3 regions of the Pantoea sp. RCC30.1 genome follow, and region 1 is predicted to be linked to each of the others. Evidence: predicted binding sites of a transcription regulator. Region 1 holds the regulator's gene; each other region holds the start of a gene.
The links. The regulator PurR, encoded in region 1, represses purine synthesis genes. The targets are predictions, from matches to a motif close to CANGCAAACGTTTGCNTG.
Positions count from the first base shown of each region.

Region 1 (4,198 bases):
GAGGCAACAACAGTTTGTGCGTTTGCGGCACGCTGCATGGCGTAACCGATCAACGCGAGCACAATGGTCACCGCCATCATCAGCGTGGTTGTAAACAGCGCCTGGGTTAATCCAGCTGATACCGCCAGGCTGGCGGCGAAGCAGAGTCCTAACTGCAGGGTGTTCTGCAAAGCAGCAGCTTTACCAGTGGCATCCGGGAAGGGCATCAGTGCACTGGAAACCACAATCGGATAGATCGCCCCGTTAGCCAGCGCCATCCCGCAGAACGGAACCATCAGGCTCACCAGCGTGCTGTTGCCTGCAAGCGCAACAGCAAACAGCGACAGAATGCTTAGGCTGTAGACGCCCAGCATCCAGGGCAGCAACTGTGCACCGTTAAAGCGGTTGAGCAGAGCGCGACAGCCGAATCCACCTATTAAAAAGGCGAGGGTCTGGGGCACATAACTCAGGCCGATATCGGCGGGTGAGAGACCCAGATCCGCCAGAATAAACGGCGAGCCAGTCAGCCAGGCAAAGAAGCTGGCAGAACAGGCAGAGTAGATCAGCACGTTGCCGCTGTAGACCCGCGATTTCAGCAGCGTGAAGAAGCCCGGCTGCGCCTTTTTTTCACTTGCGGCTTTGCGAACGGTGGGCAGACGCAGCGTGGTCAGTATCAGCGCCATCGCAATCAGGGTCAGCACCAGGAAAATCGAACGCCAGTGGAAGTGGCCGATCAGCCAGGCACCCAGCAACGGCGCCAGCGCGGGAGAGAGCGCAACCAGCGGCATAATGGTGGCGAAGACTTTGTTGGCGCGCGCGGCAGGGTAGCGATCCACCACTAATGCCTGCCAGCTCACGGCCGCAGCACAGACGCCAATCGCCTGCACGAAGCGCAGCGCCAGCATCAGATAGATATTATTCACCCACAGCATGCCCGCACAGCCGATGCCAAACATGGCCAGTCCGGCCAGCAGCACAGGTTTGCGACCAATGCGATCGGAGAGCGGTCCCCAGAATAGCTGACCCAGGGCGAAGCCTCCCAGAAAGAGACTCATACTGGCGCTGATCAGGCCGGGTGAGGTATTAAAGGTTTGCTGCATCGCCCCGAAGGCGGGCAGGTACATATCTGTGGCTAAAAAGCCGAGCATGCTCAGCAGGGCAAGGTAAGGCATAAATCCTTTATTCGACAACATCTCATTCTCATTTTTGCAGGATAAACGCGGCAGAGTGTAAAAGGTGCGTTTGCTGCTGTGAAACGGTAATATTTGCCGATTGCTGTTAAAATTTTTGAAGGCAGATTATGTGGTCAGAATATGCATTAGAAGTGGTTGACGCGGTCGCCCGTGGGGGCAGCTTCAGCGCTGCCGCGCAGGAGTTACATCGGGTGCCTTCTGCCATCAGCTACACGGTGCGCCAGCTGGAGAACTGGCTGGCGGTGCCGCTATTTGAGCGTCAGCATCGTGAAGTGGTCCTCACCCCGGCAGGCGAGCATTTTGTCAGGGAAGGGCGCAGCGTCATCAAAAAAATGCTTGCCACCCGGCGACAGTGTCAGCAGCTTGCCAACGGCTGGCGCGGGCAGCTCAGCATTGCCGTTGACCGTATTGCAAAGCCTCAGCGCACCCGGCAACTGGTTAAAGATTTCTATCGCCACTTCCCCGATATGGAGCTCATCATCAGCTATGAAGTCTTTAACGGCGTCTGGGATGCGCTGGCCGATGGCCGGGTGGAGGTCGCGATTGGTGCCACGCAGGCAATCCCGGTGGGCGGACGTTTTGCGTTTCGCGATATGGGCACTCTCAACTGGCGCTGCGTGGTCGCGCCGGATCATCCGCTGACGCAGGCGAGCCAGATCGATGATGACACGTTGCGAAGCTGGCCATCACTGGTGCTGGAAGATACCTCGCGTGCGCTGCCACGCCGTATGACATGGACGCTGGATAACCAGCGCAGGCTGGTGGTGCCGGAATGGCAGACCGGGCTGGAGTGCGTACAGGCGGGATTGTGTGTGGCGATGGTGCCGGGTCATCTTGCCAGGCCACTGCTGGACAGCGGCCAGCTGGTTGAACTGACACTGCCGGTGGCGTTCCCGGACAGCCCCTGCTGCGTCAGCTGGGCTGAAGATCGCGCATCACCGGCAACAGGCTGGTTGCTCAGCTATCTGGGTGATGCGCAAACACTTAATCAGGAGTGGTTAAGCGAAGATTAACGGCGATAGTCGCGGAATGGACCATCGGCCACGGAACGGCGTTCAATCAGCGTAGGGTGGACTTCAATCGTTTGTGACACTTCACGCTTACTGGTGATGCGGTCCAGCAGCATATCCAGCGCTTTTTCACCCAACTGGGCTTTAGGCTGATGCACGGTCGTCAGGGCCGGTGCGAAATAGCGGGCGTTGCGCACATTGTCATAACCGATCACCGAAATATCCTGCGGGACGCGCAGGCCCATCTCGTCGGCGGCGCAAATCGCGCCCATCGCCATGATGTCACCGCCGCAGAACACCGCCGTTGGACGCTGTTTCTGCGACAGGATCTGCTGCATCGCCTGATAGCCTGACTCCGGCTCGAAGTCACCCTGCACAATCCACTCGGCACGCGGTTGAATACCCGCTTCTTCCATCGCCTTCAGGAAACCGGCGTGGCGTCCTCCACCAGTGTTGCGTTCCATCTGACCGGGGATAGCACCAATATCACGGTGTCCGCGTTCAATCAGATAGCGTCCAGCCAGATAGCCGCCCTGGAAAGCATTATCGAGCACCGTGTCGGTGAAGTCGGCGCGCGACTCGCCCCAGTCCATCACCACCATTGGGATATTACGGTTCTCTTCCAGCATCTGCAGCAGATCGTCCGGATATTCAGAGCACATCACCAGCAGACCATCGACGCGTTTCTGCGCCATCATGCTGAGGTAGGCGCGCTGCTTTTGCAGGTCGTTATGCGCATTACCCAGAATCAGCGTATAGCCTTTGTCAAAACAGTGATTTTCAACCGCTTCAATAATTTCAGCAAAATAGGGCGCTTCGCTGGAGGTGGCAAGCAGGCCCAGCGTCCTGGTGTGGTTCACTTTCAGGCTGCGCGCGACGGCGCTCGGCGAGTAGTGAAGTTCTTTTATCGCCTGCCAGACCGCGTTGCGTGTCTCTTCAGCGACAAAGCGGGTTTTATTGATGACGTGCGAAACGGTGGTCGTTGAGACGCCGGCGCGTTTCGCCACATCTTTAATTGTTGCCATGAAAATCGGACTCCAGTGCTTATCTAACTCTATGATAAGCGTAGTGTTAAACGTTTGCGTCTGCTCAGGGTTTTTTCCGCAAAAATGCAGCTTTTCTTGCCCGTAAACAGGCCGCTGGCGGAGAATAAATGCCTTAAAAGATGCGCAAACGGAATCAGAGTTGCGCGCGTTGCGCAACAGAGGCGGGATTCTAACAAGGCTGGACGGATAAAACGAGATTTTTACCGGGCTGTGTGGGAAAATGCCATATCCCTACAAATTGTGTGACTAAGGAGCAAACAATGAGTACCGATCTTAAACTGGCGTTAATGACCACCGCAGGCTGTCTGCTGATGATTGTGGCCTTTAGTTTTACTGCCATTCTGCACTAATAAAAAAGCCGGGATTATCCCGGCTTTTTCTGACTGTTCTGCTGCTCAGCGTATAGTTTTTGGCGTCATCACCCGACGGGCGCCAATGTAGTGGCGCTGCCAGTAATCTTCTCCTAATGCGCTGATCTGAATATCTTTACCGGTACGTGGCGATTGAATAAACTTGCCATCGCCCAGGTAAACGCCGACGTGGTCCGCAGTACCGCGACCGTTAATGCGGAAGAAGACCAGATCGCCTTTCTCCAGCGACTCGCGTTTAATTGGCGCTGCGTCACGCAGGTGATACATCTCGTTAGCGGTACGCGGGATCTTAAACTTCACCAGATCTTTATAGGCGTACCAGACCAGACCGCTGCAATCGAAACCAGTATGGGGTGACGTGCCGCCCCACTGATAAGGTTTACCCAACTGGCCCATCAGCTTGGTCATCGCGGTTTCACGTGCCTTCTGATAGCGCTGACGGTGGGATTTGCTCATTTTAATTGTGCCAGGTTCGCTGGTGGTGACCTCAGCGGTTTTTAGCTGGCGCTGATGACCATAGCGTTTCTTCTCTTTATTTTTTTCTTTGCTTTTGCTGATACGGGCGGTTTTAAGCGAGGTCTTCTTAGCAGGCGTCTGTT
Region 1 covers NZ_JBXUHX010000017.1:45,087-49,284, forward strand. The annotation lists gene punC (purine nucleoside transporter PunC) at 1-1,172, opposite strand, end outside; gene punR (DNA-binding transcriptional activator PunR) at 1,280-2,185, shown strand; gene purR (HTH-type transcriptional repressor PurR) at 2,182-3,207, opposite strand; gene cydH (cytochrome bd-I oxidase subunit CydH) at 3,489-3,578, shown strand; gene AC2LB6_RS15720 (C40 family peptidase) at 3,624-4,198, opposite strand, start outside.

Region 2 (4,198 bases), on a different contig from region 1:
GCAACTGGCCACCAAAAGCGGGTGAAGTATCGATGGAAGTGGAACTGGCGGATCGGCTGGGGCTGAAGCTCGGCGATACCCTGACGTTCGACGGCGATACGCAGACGTTCAGCGCCCGTATCACCAGCCTGCGTAAAGTGGACTGGGAAGGCCTGAAACCGAACTTCTTCTTTATCTTCCCGCCGGGGGCGCTCGACAGCCAGCCGCAGACCTGGCTCACCAGCTTCCGCATGGAGGCGAATCCTGTTCTGCTGGCGCAGCTGAATCGTGCTTTTCCGGCGCTGAGTCTGCTGGATATCGGCAGCATTATGCAGCAGATCGGTCAGGTACTGACGCAGGTCAGCCGGGCGCTGGAGATCATGGTGGTACTGGTCACTGCCTGCGGTGTGTTACTGCTGCTGGCGCAGATTCAGGTCGGGATGCGCCAGCGTAGGCAGGAGTTGGTGGTCTATCGCACGCTCGGTGCGGGCAAAAGACTGCTGCGCACCACGCTGTGGTGTGAGTTTGCGCTGCTTGGCGTGGTCTCCGGCGTGGCGGCCGCGATGGGGGCAGAAGCGGCGCTGTGGGGATTACAGACTAAGATTTTCGATTTCCCGTGGCAGCCTGACTGGACATTATGGCTGGCGTTGCCGTTATGTGGCGCACTGCTGTTATCACTGTGTGGTGGCTGGCTGGGAATCCGGTTACTGAAAGGGAAGGCGCTGTTCAGGAAGTTTGATGCGGCCTAAGGGAGTGTAGGCATAAGGCGGCACTAAGCCCGCCTTTGACCTTCATCCAGATCGCACCCTTCACCAGCAAGCGGGTAACGGGAAACGAAGAGCAAAGCGTCACGCGCCAGGGATGGCGCGTGCCGAGCTGGCAGGGATGCCGTTTTTGCGTCTTTGCGATCGTTTCCCGTTACCGGCGTCTCCCTCTGACTTAAAGGCGACTGCTCAATCGCTCTGAGCTGCCTGGTAAAGCCATCATCAGACTCAGGTGCGGGAAACTACAGCTTTTCAACGGCCCAGGCGATGCCGCTGGCGTACTCTTCCGGGAGCTGAGGCACCAGCGAATTCAGTGCCGCTTTGAGTCGTTCTGCATCGCTGTCGGTCAGATTCAGGTGGCCCACTTTACGACCCGGACGCACCTCTTTGTCATACCAGTGCAGATGCACCAGCGGCTGCTGAAGCCAGTTAACGTTAACCGCGGTTCCAATCAGATTGACCATTACCGACGGCGCAAACACCACCGGCTGCGGTAATGGCAGGCCAAGAATGGCGCGCAGATGCAACTCAAACTGGCTGATCGACGCACCGTTCTGCGTCCAGTGCCCACTGTTGTGGACGCGCGGAGCCAGCTCATTGATCAGCAATCCGGCTGGCGTAACGAAACACTCCATCGCCATTACGCCGACGTAGTTCAGTTCCTGCATGATCGCACTCAGCATCGATTCAGCCTGCTGCTGCTGTGCCTGATCCGCCTGCGGAAATGCCACGCTGGTCCGCAGAATGCCATCCTGATGCAGGTTATGCGTCAGCGGATAGAACACCACCTGGCCATCGTGACCGCGCGCGCCCACCAGTGACACTTCACCGGAAAAGTTGATGCCCTGCTCAACGATACATTCGCCGTAGCACGCCTCCGGCAGCTGGTGAGTCTCATCAGCACGCAGACGCCACTGACCCCGTCCGTCGTATCCGCCGGTACGGCTTTTCACAATCGCCAGCTCGCCCAGGGAGTCAAACACCGCTGGCCATTCGCTTTTATCGGCCAGCAACTGCCACGGCGCGGTGGCAAGCCCCAACTGATCCAGCAGCTGTTTCTGCGTCAGACGATCGGCCAGACGCGGAAAAATCTCACGGTTAACAAAGGCCGGATGGCTCGCCAGTTCGCGCGTCAGCGCGGTCTCGGGCCAGCGTTCGATTTCGGCAGTGATCACGCTGTCGGCGATCGGCAGGGCAGCAGGATCGGCATCCAGACCGACCGGATACACCGCGATGCCCAGCGGCTCACCCGCCTGGCGCAGCATACGACCTAACTGGCCGTTGCCCAGTATGCAAACCGGCTTCATGCATCCACCCGCGGATCGGGATGGTTCAGCACCTCATCGGTCTGGCTCTGACGCCAGGTCGTCAGGCGTGACGCCAGCGCGCTGTCATGCAGCGCCAGAATCTGCGCCGCCAGCAGCGCGGCATTGGCTGCGCCCGCCTTGCCAATTGCCAGTGTCCCGACCGGAATACCGCGCGGCATCTGCACAATCGAATAGAGGCTATCGACGCCACTCAGGGCAGCACTCTGCACCGGCACACCCAGCACCGGTACCAGGGTTTTGGCCGCCAGCATACCCGGCAGATGTGCCGCGCCACCTGCGCCAGCAATAATCACCTGAAAACCATTACCGGCTGCCGTCTCGGCGAAGCTGAACAGTTTATCCGGGGTGCGGTGCGCAGAGACTACTTCAACATGAAAAGGGACGTCCAGGCTGGAGAGGATTTCAGCGGCGAACTGCATGGTGGCCCAGTCACTTCTGGAACCCATAACAATGGCGATGCGGGCCGGGGCGTTGGATGACATGCGGTCAACTCCTGTGAATGAACAAACAGACCTGGCCGGGCGGACAGGTTTTGAAGGGCACCGAGAATAGCATGAGAAGCACGCAAGGAAAACGGTTGCGTCGGCCTGACGTCGGGGAGTTAATCGCAGATTAAAAGTCGAAATGGATGAGCTGAATGCCGCTGGCGTCAAGCTGAATCATGGAACCCCGGCTGTGCCAGGCACCCAGCACCGCGCGTTGCGCCGTTTCACCCTGCAGGCTCAATGTATGAATTTCAGGACGATGGGTATGACCGTGGATCAGCAGCGGCACCTGCTGGCGCAGCATGGCGGCGGCGACCGCTTCCTGGTTCACATCCATGATGGTCTGGGATTTGTGCTGGTTAGCCTGTTTACTGTCTGCGCGCATCCGGGCGGCAATACGTTTGCGTATCCACAATGGCAACGCCAGGAACAGTCGCTGGATCCACGGATTGTGCACTTTGGCACGAAAACGCAGATAACCCGCATCGTCCGTACAGAGCGTATCGCCGTGCATGATGAGCAGCCGATGGCCGTAGAGCGTCAACACCTGCTCTTCCGGCAACAGCGTCATGCCGCAGGCCTGCGCAAAGCGTCGGCCAATCAGGAAATCGCGATTGCCATGAATGAAGTAAACCGGAACCGGGAGGGCGCGCAGGGCGCTGGCAATCTGCTGATGCAGCGGATTGGGATCGTCGTCGCCAATCCAGGCTTCAAACAGATCGCCGAGAATATAGAGCGCGTCGCAGTGGGGCGCTTCGCGCTGTAAAAAATGCAGAAAACCGGCGGTAATCGCCGGTTCTTCCTGACACAGATGCAGATCTGCGATAAACAGCGTGCGCGACATTACTCGCTGACGGTCACTTTCTGGATAACGACGTCATCTTTTGGCACATCCTGGTGCATGCCGCTGCGGCCGGTAGAGACCGCTTTGATCTTCTCAACCACATCCATACCTTCAACCACTTCAGCGAACACGCAGTAGCCCCAGCCCTGAACGCTTTCGTCACGGAAGTTCAGGAAGTCGTTATCAGCGACGTTGATGAAGAACTGTGCGGTCGCAGAGTGCGGCGCAGAGGTACGTGCCATTGCCAGCGTACCTTTGGTGTTTTTCAGGCCGTTGCTTGCTTCGTTCTGAATTTCTGCTTTGGTTTCTTTCTGCTTCATGCCCGGCTCGAAGCCGCCGCCCTGAATCATAAAGCCGTTGATTACACGGTGGAAAATGGTGTTGTCGTAAAAACCTTCACGGCAGTAATCCAGGAAGTTCTGTACGGTTGCCGGCGCTTTATCATCGAAAGTTTTGATTACGATATCGCCATGGTTCGTCTGGAAAGTTACCATTTTTGTCGTCCTGTAAAGGTTGTCATCAGTTGCTGAGGTCGCTCTGTCGATTGGCGTCCCCCTTTTTGTCGACCGTTCTTATATCATAATTTCCAATGACGCGTCAGCAGCGCGGCGCAGTTGGCTTGCTTTGCGTCGCGCGAGCGATAAAAATACGGCACAATGTCTGGATACTTAAAAGTGTCAACCACACGCGAAAACGGAACCGTTCAATGCTTAAGATTTATAACACCCTGAGTCGACAGAAAGAGGAATTCAAACCCATTCATGCCGGTAAAATCGGGATGTATGTTTGCGGCATCAC
Region 2 covers NZ_JBXUHX010000026.1:32,657-36,854, forward strand. The annotation lists gene ybbP (putative ABC transporter permease subunit YbbP) at 1-728, shown strand, start outside; gene purK (5-(carboxyamino)imidazole ribonucleotide synthase) at 986-2,050, opposite strand; gene purE (5-(carboxyamino)imidazole ribonucleotide mutase) at 2,047-2,553, opposite strand; gene AC2LB6_RS19015 (UDP-2,3-diacylglucosamine diphosphatase) at 2,684-3,400, opposite strand; gene ppiB (peptidylprolyl isomerase B) at 3,400-3,894, opposite strand; gene cysS (cysteine--tRNA ligase) at 4,107-4,198, shown strand, end outside.
Region 2: a site for PurR is predicted at 2,638-2,655, ahead of purE (5-(carboxyamino)imidazole ribonucleotide mutase). Genes of this name have one in related genera too.

Region 3 (4,198 bases), on a different contig from region 1:
GACTGATGATCAGCAGGCCCAGGCGGCCGAACAACTTGCTGAACTCGCCCTTAACTACGCTCCGATCACTACCGCGCGCAATATTGCCCTGTTCCTGTCGGTTGATGGTGAGCTGAATACCCGTCCGCTGATTGCCAGGCTCTGGCATATGAAGAAAGCGGTCTATCTGCCGGTCTTGCACCCCTTCTCCCCCGGTAATCTACTGTTTCTGCGCTACTCGTCCGATACCCCATTGCACACCAATAAACTACGTATTCCTGAACCGCCGCTGGATATCCGGCAGTTGATCACGCTTGATCAGCTGGATCTGATGATGGTGCCATTGGTGGCGTTTGATCAGCATGGGCAGCGTCTTGGGATGGGCGGAGGCTTCTACGATCGCACCCTGCAGAACTGGCGGCAGCATGGCTTTTTGCCGGTCGGTCTGGCACACGATTGTCAGCAGGTCGATAGTCTGCCGGTGGCAGAATGGGATGTGCCTTTGCCAGCGGTAATGACGCCGTCAAAACTCTGGCAGTGGGAGTAGCAGAGCCGCTTTTTCAGACAAGTGAAAACCCATACCTGGGCGCATCTGGCAGCAATGAAATAGCTCAACGCGCAGGGAACATGGTCAGAAAAGGAAAGCGTCCCGCGCAAGGGACTGCGCGGGCCGAGCATGCCATGGATGGCGGCTTTTGCGTCTTTCCGATCTGGCCGTGTTCTCTTCGCAGTCTCGGTCTTACAGCAAATCGGGACAGCCTGTATTAACTACCTGAAGAGACGCGACTAAGCGACTATTCAGGTTAGTAGCGCTTAGTAAAGCAGACGGGCGCGAATAGTACCCGGAATCGCCTTCATCAGCTGCAGCGCGTTCTCTGCCACTTCTGGTTCTGCATCAATGTCGATAACCACATAACCCATAAACGGCGAGGTTTGCAGATACTGAGCGGCGATGTTGATGCCCTGCTCTGCGAAAATCTGGTTAATGGCCGTCAGCACGCCTGGACGGTTTTCATGGATGTGCAGCAGACGACTGGCGCTGATACCGTGGATCGGCAACGACACTTCCGGGAAGTTAACAGCCGAGAGAGTCGAGCCGTTATCGGAGTATTTCGCCAGCTTGCCCGCCACTTCAATCCCGATATTTTCCTGCGCTTCTTCCGTCGATCCGCCAATGTGCGGCGTCAGAATCACGTTGTCGAATTCGCTCAGTGGAGAGATAAACGGCTCGCTGTTGGTGGCTGGCTCGGTCGGGAAGACGTCGATGGCTGCGCCACCCACATGCTTGCTGGCCAGCGCATCACACAGCGCCGGGATATCGACCACGGTGCCGCGTGAGGCGTTAATCAGCAGCGCGCCAGGTTTCATCTGCGCCAGCTGTTCTGCACCGATCATATCCTGTGTAGAAGCAGTTTCCGGCACGTGCAGGCTGACAACGTCGCTCATGTTGAGCAGGTCTGCCAGATGGCGTACCTGCGTGGCATTACCCAGCGGCAGCTTGTTTTCAATGTCGTAGAAGAAAACATGCATACCCAGGCTTTCTGCCAGCACGCCCAGCTGCATCCCGATATGACCGTAACCGATGATACCCAGCTTTTTGCCACGCGCTTCAAATGAGCCTTTGGCAATCTTATTCCAGATGCCACGGTGTGCTTTCGCATTCGCTTCGGGGATGCCACGCAGCATCAGCAGCATTTCACCAATCACCAGCTCCGCAACTGAGCGGGTATTTGAGAACGGCGCATTGAACACCGGAATCCCCCGGCTGGCAGCGGCCTGCAGATCAACCTGATTGGTGCCGATACAGAAACAGCCAACGGCGACCAGCTTTTCAGCCGCCGCAAAAATCTCTTCAGTGAGCTGGGTGCGGGAACGGATACCAATGAAGTGTGCATCGCGGATCGATGCTTTTAACGCGTCGGAGTCCAGCGCGCCCTTGTGGAATTCGATGTTGGTATAGCCTGCAGCTCGCAGGTTCTCCAGCGCGCTCTGATGCACACCTTCCACCAGCAGGAACTTAATCTTATCTTTTTCCAGTGATACCTTTGCCATTTCCCGATCCTATTCAGCATTCAATGAGGACTACCATAAGCCAGCCTTCTGTCAAAATATCAAAAAAATCGCGTCCGGCAATACAAACGATTGCCCGGCAGCCAGCACGGCAACAGCTGACAGCCGCACATTGCCGGACAAAATCATGAGGTCGGCGGAGATGAGAGAACGAACCCACTGCCGATGGCGCTTATGTGACATAAGTCACCAAATTTCACCAGCGCGAGAAAAGATGATTTGCAGGCAGAAATAACCGGCGCCTTTGCGGCGCCAGACAGATCATTTTTTAATGGTTTTCACTCCATCAGGCCCGCCAATCAGCGCGATATCGGCTCCGCGCGCGGCAAAAAGGCCGACAGTGACCACGCCAGGTAAGGCGTTGATGGCTTTTTCCAGCTCAATCGGATCGAGAATGCGCAGATTATGCACATCGAGAATAATGTTGCCGTTATCCGTGACCACGTTCTGACGATACTCAGGTAAGCCGCCCATTTTCACCAGCTGACGCGCCACATAGCTGCGCGCCATCGGAATCACTTCGACCGGCAGCGGGAAGCGGCCCAGTACATCCACCTCTTTTGAGGCGTCAGCGATACAGATAAAGGTCTCAGCCACTGCAGCCACAATCTTTTCACGCGTCAGCGCCGCGCCGCCGCCTTTAATCATCTGCATCTGTGGGTTGATCTCATCCGCGCCATCAACGTACACCGACAGCACATCAATCTCGTTCAGGTCGAACACCTGAATGCCCAGGCTTTTCAGCTTCTGGGTGGAGGCATCTGAGCTGGAGACGGCACCTTCGATCTGATGCCTGACCGTGGCAAGCGCATCGATAAAGTGGGCAGCGGTGGATCCGGTGCCTACGCCAACAACGGTGCCCGGCTGCACGTACTCAAGTGCAGCCCAGCCAACAGCTTTTTTCAGTTCATCCTGGGTCATGGTATGTTTAAAACCTGTGCGACAACGAAGTGCGCGTAGTATAAAACAAGGCTTGCTGAAAATGCTCGGCTGACCGACGTGGATTTATCGCTTTGGAAGCCAGCCCACAAAAAACAAGAGAGCCATCACAGGTGACACTTTTGTGGCATAGTGACATCCACCCTGAAGGAGAGAGAAGAATAATGAAACGCCCGGATTATCGAACGCTTCAGGCGCTGGATTCAGTGATCCGCGAACGCGGATTTGAGCGTGCCGCACAGAAGTTGTGTATCACTCAGTCGGCGGTTTCACAGCGTATTAAGCAGCTGGAGAACCTGTTTGGGCAGCCGCTGCTGGTGCGTACCGTGCCGCCGCGTCCGACCGAACAGGGTCAGAAACTGCTGGCGTTGCTGCATCAGGTGGAGCTGCTGGAAGAGGAGTGGCTGGGCGATGAGAACAGTGGTACTACGCCGCTGCTGCTGTCGCTGGCGGTCAACGCCGACAGTCTGGCGACCTGGCTGCTGCCTGCGCTGAAAGATGTGCTGGCAGATTCCCCCGTCCGCCTGAATCTGCAGGTCGAAGATGAAACCCGCACCCAGGAGCGCCTGCGTCGGGGTGAAGTAGTGGGCGCGGTGAGTATTCAGCCGCAGCCACTGCCAAGTTGCCTGGTAGATCAGCTCGGCGCGCTCGACTACCTTTTTGTAGCATCGCGCGACTTTGCCGATCGCTTCTTCCCCAATGGCGTCACCCGCTCTGCCCTGCTGAAAGCGCCTGCGGTAGCCTTTGATCATCTTGATGATATGCATCAGGCCTTTCTGCAGCAGAACTTTGACCTTTCACCCGGTAGCGTTCCCTGCCACATCGTGAACTCCTCTGAAGCCTTTGTGCAGATGGCGCGGCAGGGTTCGACCTGCTGTATGATCCCGCATCTGCAGATTGAGCGTGAGCTGGCGAGCGGTGAGTTAATCGATTTGACGCCGGGTCTGTATCAGCGCCGGATGCTCTACTGGCATCGGTTTGCGCCGGAAAGCCGGTTAATGCGTCGGGTAACCGATGCGCTGATTGCGCATGGACATCGGGTGCTGCGTCAGGATGACGTGGCAGCCTGAAAACAAAAACGGGGCGAAAGCCCCGTTTTGCATTATGGCGTGTTGGGCTTTATCTCAAACACCACATCTACCTGATCGTCAAAGTTGATGCTCTGCTGATCGTAAGTCTCCTGCGCCGTAGTATCTGCCGCTGCAGCCGC
Region 3 covers NZ_JBXUHX010000018.1:57,920-62,117, forward strand. The annotation lists gene AC2LB6_RS16340 (5-formyltetrahydrofolate cyclo-ligase) at 1-526, shown strand, start outside; gene serA (phosphoglycerate dehydrogenase) at 793-2,031, opposite strand; gene rpiA (ribose-5-phosphate isomerase RpiA) at 2,311-2,970, opposite strand; gene AC2LB6_RS16355 (LysR family transcriptional regulator ArgP) at 3,153-4,058, shown strand; gene AC2LB6_RS16360 (oxidative stress defense protein) at 4,091-4,198, opposite strand, start outside.
Region 3: a site for PurR is predicted at 2,111-2,128, ahead of serA (phosphoglycerate dehydrogenase). Genes of this name have one in related genera too.